DNA from 3 places in the Thalassotalea euphylliae genome. Region 1 is predicted to be linked to each of the others. Evidence: predicted binding sites of a transcription regulator. Region 1 holds the regulator's gene; each other region holds the start of a gene.
The links. Region 1 encodes sigma-54, which starts transcription at its own class of promoters, with help from an activator protein. Its sites were predicted from a motif close to GTTGGCACGNNNNTNGNNT; they were not measured.
Positions count from the first base shown of each region.

Region 2: the regulator sigma-54 is predicted to act here: its motif matches at 770-788, upstream of DXX94_RS14110 (PEP-CTERM sorting domain-containing protein).
Region 3: the regulator sigma-54 is predicted to act here: its motif matches at 1,299-1,317, upstream of fliE (flagellar hook-basal body complex protein FliE).

Region 1 is NZ_QUOT01000001.1:1,759,821-1,762,091, forward strand. Features, by position in the region: gene ptsN (PTS IIA-like nitrogen regulatory protein PtsN) at 1-269, opposite strand, end outside; gene hpf (ribosome hibernation promoting factor) at 273-560, opposite strand; gene DXX94_RS07920 (RNA polymerase factor sigma-54) at 588-2,096, opposite strand; gene lptB (LPS export ABC transporter ATP-binding protein) at 2,158-2,271, opposite strand, start outside.
Region 2 is NZ_QUOT01000001.1:3,198,501-3,200,771, forward strand. Features, by position in the region: gene DXX94_RS14105 (substrate-binding periplasmic protein) at 1-506, opposite strand, end outside; gene DXX94_RS14110 (PEP-CTERM sorting domain-containing protein) at 1,024-1,731, shown strand; gene DXX94_RS14115 (ParA family protein) at 1,961-2,271, shown strand, end outside.
Region 3 is NZ_QUOT01000001.1:1,316,418-1,318,688, reverse strand. Features, by position in the region: gene DXX94_RS05840 (sigma-54-dependent transcriptional regulator) at 1-1,076, shown strand, start outside; gene fliE (flagellar hook-basal body complex protein FliE) at 1,378-1,710, shown strand; gene fliF (flagellar basal-body MS-ring/collar protein FliF) at 1,763-2,271, shown strand, end outside.

The DNA of each region.
Region 1 (2,271 bases):
TCAAACGCCACTGGCTGTTCAGTGGTCATCAGTACTGCCACAACTTGATTCGTGCCAGTAAGGCGACCGTGTGGTATTGCAATACCATTGCCAATGCCTGTGCTGCCCATTTTTTCACGAGCCAGCAAACTTTGCAGCAATTCAAATGTTGAGTGTTCAGGGATGTGACTAGTTGCAATACTGCAAATTTGCTCGAGGATTTTCTTTTTGCTTGACAGTGGGACTGCACAGGATGTGCAGTCCTCGGTTAGTATATCTTGCAGCTTCATAGTTTAATGCTGAGTAATTTTTCCTTTGTATTTAAGGATTTGGCGGTCAAGTTTATCAATGAGCGAGTCAATTGATGCGTACATGTCTTGATTTTGTGCTGAGGCGTGAACCTCTGTGCCGTTGAGGTGAACTGTCGCCTCGGCTTTTTGGTTTAATTTTTCTACGGTAAGAACGACGTATACATTGTTGATGTGATCGAAATGTCGCTCCAGCTTTGCAAACTTAGTGTTAACGAAATCGCGTAATGAATCTGTCACTTCTACGTGGTGGCCTGATAAATTAATTTGCATAAGCTTTATTCCTCATTGCTTGAATACTTAAAGTAGACTTTTTCTTTGATTTGACGGTGGAATAGATAAGGACTCTCGGTACTTAGCTATTGTCCGTCGCGCAACATTAATCCCTTGCTCTGCTAATAGTTCCGCCATTTTGCTATCACTTAATGGTTTCGATGGAGTTTCTGCTGAGACAAGCTTTTTAATTAATGCTCTGATAGCAGTAGATGAACATTCCCCTCCATTTTCCGTACTAACATGACTAGAAAAGAAGTATTTTAATTCGAAAATACCTCTAGGCGTGTGCATGAATTTTTGCGTGGTTACACGCGATATGGTTGACTCATGCATATCAACCGCTTCTGCGATGTCGTTTAACACCATCGGGCGCATCGCTTCTGGCCCGTATTCGAAAAAGCCTTGCTGACGCTGAACAATACAGTTTGACACTTTTAGTAGCGTTTCGTTGCGGCTTTCTAAACTTTTAATAAACCATTTGGCTTCTTGCAGGTTTGAACGGATAAACTGATTATCGTCCGATGACTTCATACTTTTGGTCATCGCTGCGTATTGCTGGTTAATTGATAATCTTGGTGCTGTACTTGGATTAAGCTCAACCACCCAGCGACCATTTTTCTTTTCCACAGAAACATCTGGGATAACGTACTGATCATCACCTTGCACTACCGCATCACCAGGTCTTGGGTTTAACGACTGGATCAGGCGCAGTGCCTCGCGCAGCTGGTCTTCCTTGAGCTTGGTTTTTCGCATTATTTGACGATAGTCACGATTACCCAATAAATCAATGTGCTCGCTAATGATCAGCTTACTTTCTGCTAAATACGGTGTGTCGTTATCGAACTGATTCAATTGAATCAATAAACATTCAGGAATAGAGCGCGCTGCGACCCCAATAGGATCGAACATATTAATACGCTTTAATACCGCTTCAACTTCATCAAGTTCAACTTCTTCAAGACCTAGACTTTCCAAAATATCTTCGGCAGAAACGGTTAGGTAACCAGCATCGTCAACGGCATCGATAATTGCCATAGCAATGGCTTCATCGGTTTCACTAAAGGGTGTTAGCTCCATTTGCCAGTGCAAGTGGTCTTGAATAGAATCGGTGGTTTCACCTTGATAAACGTAGTCATCACTGCCTGCAGTGCCAATGCCTGAGCTACTTACACCTGCACTAAATGACTCATCCCAAGTGGTATCAATACTCAACTCTTCTGGAATGTCATTTTTTTCCATCGCCTCAGTAGTGCTGACCTCATCAGCGGTAGGCATAGCATCTTCAGAACCATCTGTTGTCACCTGCTCGGTCGTTGCCGTAGCAGAATAAGCATCGTCTATAGACTCGCTGTCATTACTTTCCGATGAGGCACTCGCCGACTCATCCACTTCAAGCAGTGGATTGCTCTCCAGCGCTTCTTGAATCTCTTGTTGAAGGTCTAATGTTGATAATTGTAGTAACTTGATAGCCTGCTGAAGTTGCGGCGTCATCGTAAGTTGCTGACCAATTTTTAACTGCAATGATGGACGCATTTAAGTCTAACGGTTTCCTTTTGTTGTATTCTTTTATTCAAGTAAAACGCTAATGATTTAACTATAGCGTGAATTGCTCACCTAGGTATACATCTCTTACTTGCTGATTCGCCAAAATTTGTTCTGAATCACCTTCAGCGATTAATTCTCCGTGACTAACGATATATGCATGCTC
Region 2 (2,271 bases), 1.4 Mb from region 1:
ACAGTCTTAGTACTCAGATTCGTATGAAAAAAACCGTCAATTCGATTGTGCTTCAGCAGCAATATTTTTTGTTCTAACGTATTAACCGTGATTTTTTTTGATGCCTTATCGTTATCAAATATTGGGAAGACTTCTGAGCCAGTGTTTAAGCCAATGGCAGCGTTGATGAGTTGCCGATAATTGGTGATTTTATCTTTGTCATCGTGATTGACGAAAAGGTACTCGGTAATTGGGCTGTAGGCGGGTTGCAAAAAGGTGAGTGCTGGATTTTCTCGGTAGTTGAGAATAATGATATCGATAGTGCCTTTCTCAAGCTCCTTGATTCGCCGCGCCAATGGCATAGGTTTGATATTGACTTTCAGGTTGAGCTTTTGGCCGAGGTAGCGCATATATTTGGCGTGTAAACCTTTGGGAAAATCTGGCGATACCGATGCGGTAACTACACAACCTTCGGCATGCGAAGCAGTGTCTTGGGCAAACAGAGTAACAGGCGGTGTAAAAAACACTGACAATAGTATGATTATTAGCCGATTACTCATGGTGCGCAATGTCGAAAGCCTTCCACTAATGTTGGTTTGAACACTTGTTGTTGGTATCAACCTCCAGCCTATTTGGTCAGGCGATGTTACGGCAAAACTCAGCTAGCTGATTTAATAATACTTAGCTGAAGGTAATGCCCTGCGTTGACTCAGGCGCTTTGTTTTACTTTAGGTGCTGTCTATTAAGTATAGTGCTCTTCACTCAAGGCGGCTGTTTTTCTTAGGTGGTAGCTGGCTGATACCTGGCTTCTAACTATTTAAGTTATTGAGCAGTAAATAATTACTAGTAAGTGTCAGATTATTTAACACCGTCTTTTGTTGAGAAAAAAGTCGAACTTTAACTCTATGATAATTAGATGTTTTTTATAATGGTGTTGTTTTTGCTAAAGCACATGTTAACTATCATGTTAAACAAACTAACTATTTGTTTAACATAGAAAACATTATTGTTTTATCTTTTAATTAACTTGTTTTAGGTTGTAGCATGTTGAAGTCTTTTAAAAGCCTTTCATTTTTATCTTTATTCCTAACTTTTACTAATGCGCAAGCCAATATTATTATTGATACCAGTTTGTGGACATTGGCAGAATCTCCTGCACGTGGCGGCTCGCAAGGTATTACCAGTGCAAATGGCAATCAAGCAATACAAAATAACAATGCCAATGGCGCTTTAATTAGTGATTTTATCTTTGATGGTGATTTTGTATTTAGTGGTTTTATGACACCGACTTCGGATTTATTTGATGATGACGATATTCTCGGTGTTGTGTTTGGCTGGCAGGACGAACGAAATCACTACCGCTTGGGTTGGGAGCAAGGTGGCTTAAACGATCGTGGTGACCGCGCAGACGGCCGATTCTCCGTCTCAAGTGGTCTGTTTTTAGTAAAAGAAGTTGATGGTGTTTCAAGCACCTTGTTCGAGCAGGAATTGTTTTGGCAAGATGATATTAATTATCGCTTTAGCGTTGCACGTTCAGGTGAGGAAATTTCATTTAGCTTAGGTGGTGTAGAGCAGTCATTTACCGATAATAGCTTTACCACTGGTCATGTTGGCTTTTACACAGAGAGTCAAACCGCACGTTTTTCAAGCCTAGCTGGCCGCCCAAACAGTGCTGAAATTCCAGAGCCAGATACCTTAGCCTTGCTTGGTTTAGTTTTACTTGGCGTCGCGGTGCGTAAATCTCGCCGTTAAGCTAATGCAAGGCTAGTAGTGTGAATGCTGATTTGCCTAAAGCTATAAAGCAGATCAGCTAGTCACTCGGTTATTTCAATAAAACCACCGCCACCGCTGCGTTACTCAGGTTATTGTCAGCAATAGTTGAACTTATTTAGTCATTTTCGACATAGCGACGTTGCTTATTATTTGTTAACGTGAGTAAGTATTAATTGTTACTACTTACAAAGAGTTGATAGGGAAGTTCATGATCCGAGTGCTTTTTAATAAAAAGGGTGGGGTAGGTAAATCAAGCCTTGCTGTTAATCTTGCAGCGATGTCGGCTGCAGATGGTTTACGTACCTTAGTGTTAGATCTGGATACGCAGTGCAATACCTCTTCTTATTTATCCGCGCTTGATATTGGTGATGATGACTCTATCGCGGCGCTATTTGAACAGACCATTACCTTTCATTTACGCAAACGTCCTATCATTGAGTATTGCCAACCAACGAGTTACGAGAACTTGTTTATTATTCGTGGCTCTGAGCGAATTAAAGAACTTGAAAGTGAACTCGA
Region 3 (2,271 bases), 440 kb from region 1:
ATGCCGTACAGGCTATGAAAGATGGTGCCAGTAACTATATGGCTAAGCCATTTGCACCCGAAGTACTATTGAATATGGTCAGTCAATATGTGCCTATTTCTGCTGTTAGCAAGCAAGAGCCGATTGCCAAAGACAGCAAAAGTGTTGAGCTATTAACGCTTGCTCGCAAAGTTGCGACAACAGACGCTTCCGTGATGGTTTTGGGACCAAGTGGCTCGGGTAAAGAAGTGCTAGCTCAATATGTGCACAATCATTCTGCGCGCAAAGAGGCGCCTTTTATTGCCATTAACTGCGCGGCTATCCCAGAGAATATGCTGGAAGCTACGCTATTTGGTTACGAAAAAGGCGCATTTACGGGGGCTATTTCTGCTTGCCCAGGCAAGTTCGAGCAAGCCCAAGGCGGCACGATTTTACTCGATGAAATCACTGAAATGGACTTAGGCTTACAAGCTAAAATTCTGCGGGTGCTGCAAGAGCGCGAAGTTGAGCGCTTAGGTGGCCGCAAAACCATCTCGCTTGATGTACGGGTTATTGCCACTAGCAACCGCGATTTAAAAGATGCCGTTCGTGAAGGCGTTTTCCGAGAAGATTTATATTATCGACTCAATGTATTCCCATTAACTTGGTTGCCACTGGCAGAGCGCCGTGATGATATTTTACCGTTAGCCAAACATTTGGCGCATATTCATAGCCAGCGCAACGGCCAGACAATGCCAGAGTTTAGCGCATGTGCGCGCAGCAAAATGCTGGCTTATCAATGGCCAGGCAATGTGCGCGAGTTGGATAATGTGATGCAACGGGCGCTAATTCTGCATTCTGAACAGCTTATCAATGCGGGAGACATATTAATTGAAAACTTCGACACGCAAATTCAAGTCACTACTGACATTGAACATGAAAAAGAAGAAAAACTCGGTAATGAGCTTAAGCAGCAAGAGCATCAAATTATTTTAGATACCTTGCAAGCATGCCAAGGCAGTCGAAAGGCAGTGGCTGAGCGGTTAGGGATCAGCCCAAGAACCTTACGTTACAAAATTGCCAAAATGCGTGACTCAGGTATCGAAATACCGGCCTAGTAACTGCCTAAACTTGCTTCGTACTTATTTAGTACCTGCTTAGCAATTTTTCAGTTAGTTCCACCATCATTCCACCAGCCACATCAGGTTAATTCCATCGCCTGATGTGGCACCTCTTTTTGACGCCAGTTTATTGTTGTTTAGTCGTTCTAATTCCTCTAAACCTCATTGTTAATTGATTAAATTACAAGTGGTTAACTCTAATAAATTCTGTTCTGTTTGATTGGCACTATGCTTGCTTTACAAGGTAAGTAATTAGTTGGTGAATTAAACAACAGTTTTTTGACAGAGGTGAACCGTCATGGATATCAAAGCAAATTCTTTACTTGCACAAATGCAAGCCATGTCTGTACAAGCAACAGGCAATCGCGCGATGCCGATGGAGTCAATGCAGCAAGTAAACGCTTCATCTTCTGATTTTGGCAATGTTTTTAAACAAGCTATTGATACTGTGAACGGTTTGCAGCAAGATGCAGGGCAGAAACGCACAGCCTTTGAAATGGGTGACGATCGCGTTACCTTGGCTGAAACTATGATAGCTGCACAAAAATCCAGCGTTGCCTTCGAAGCAACCGTGCAGGTGAGAAATAAGTTTGTCGAAGCCTATAAAGAAATCATGAGTATGCCAGTATAATGCGCGCTGAAATTTAGTGTGCACTCAAGTAGTCAATTAGCGGAGATGTAAAGTGGCTGACAATAATTCCACAGCAATGGCAACCACAGATGGCTCAGATCTTGTCGCCCAAGACAATGATATGGTCGAAGAGCAGAAGTCAGGTTTTGCTGCTTCGTTAGGCAATGTTGATGTATTAAGGCAGTTAACGTTAATTATGGCATTGGCCATTTGTTTAGCGATTGCTGTTTTTGTGATCATGTGGGCCAATCAGCCAGAGTACCGCATTCTGTCCAAGCTACCTACCCAGCAGCTTATCGAAACAATGGACTTCTTGGATGCCAACCAAGTTGACTACAAACAGGCGAATAACACCATATCGGTTCGCGCAGACGAATACCAAGACATTAAATTACTGCTTGCCCGCCAAGGCCTGACTGACGAGCCGTCTGAAGGCACAGATATTATCATGCAAGACATGGGCTTTGGTGTTAGCCAACGGTTAGAAAGTGAGCGTTTAAAGCACAGCCGTGAAAAACAGTTGGCATTTACGATTGAGCAGTTACAGTCTATTCAACGCGC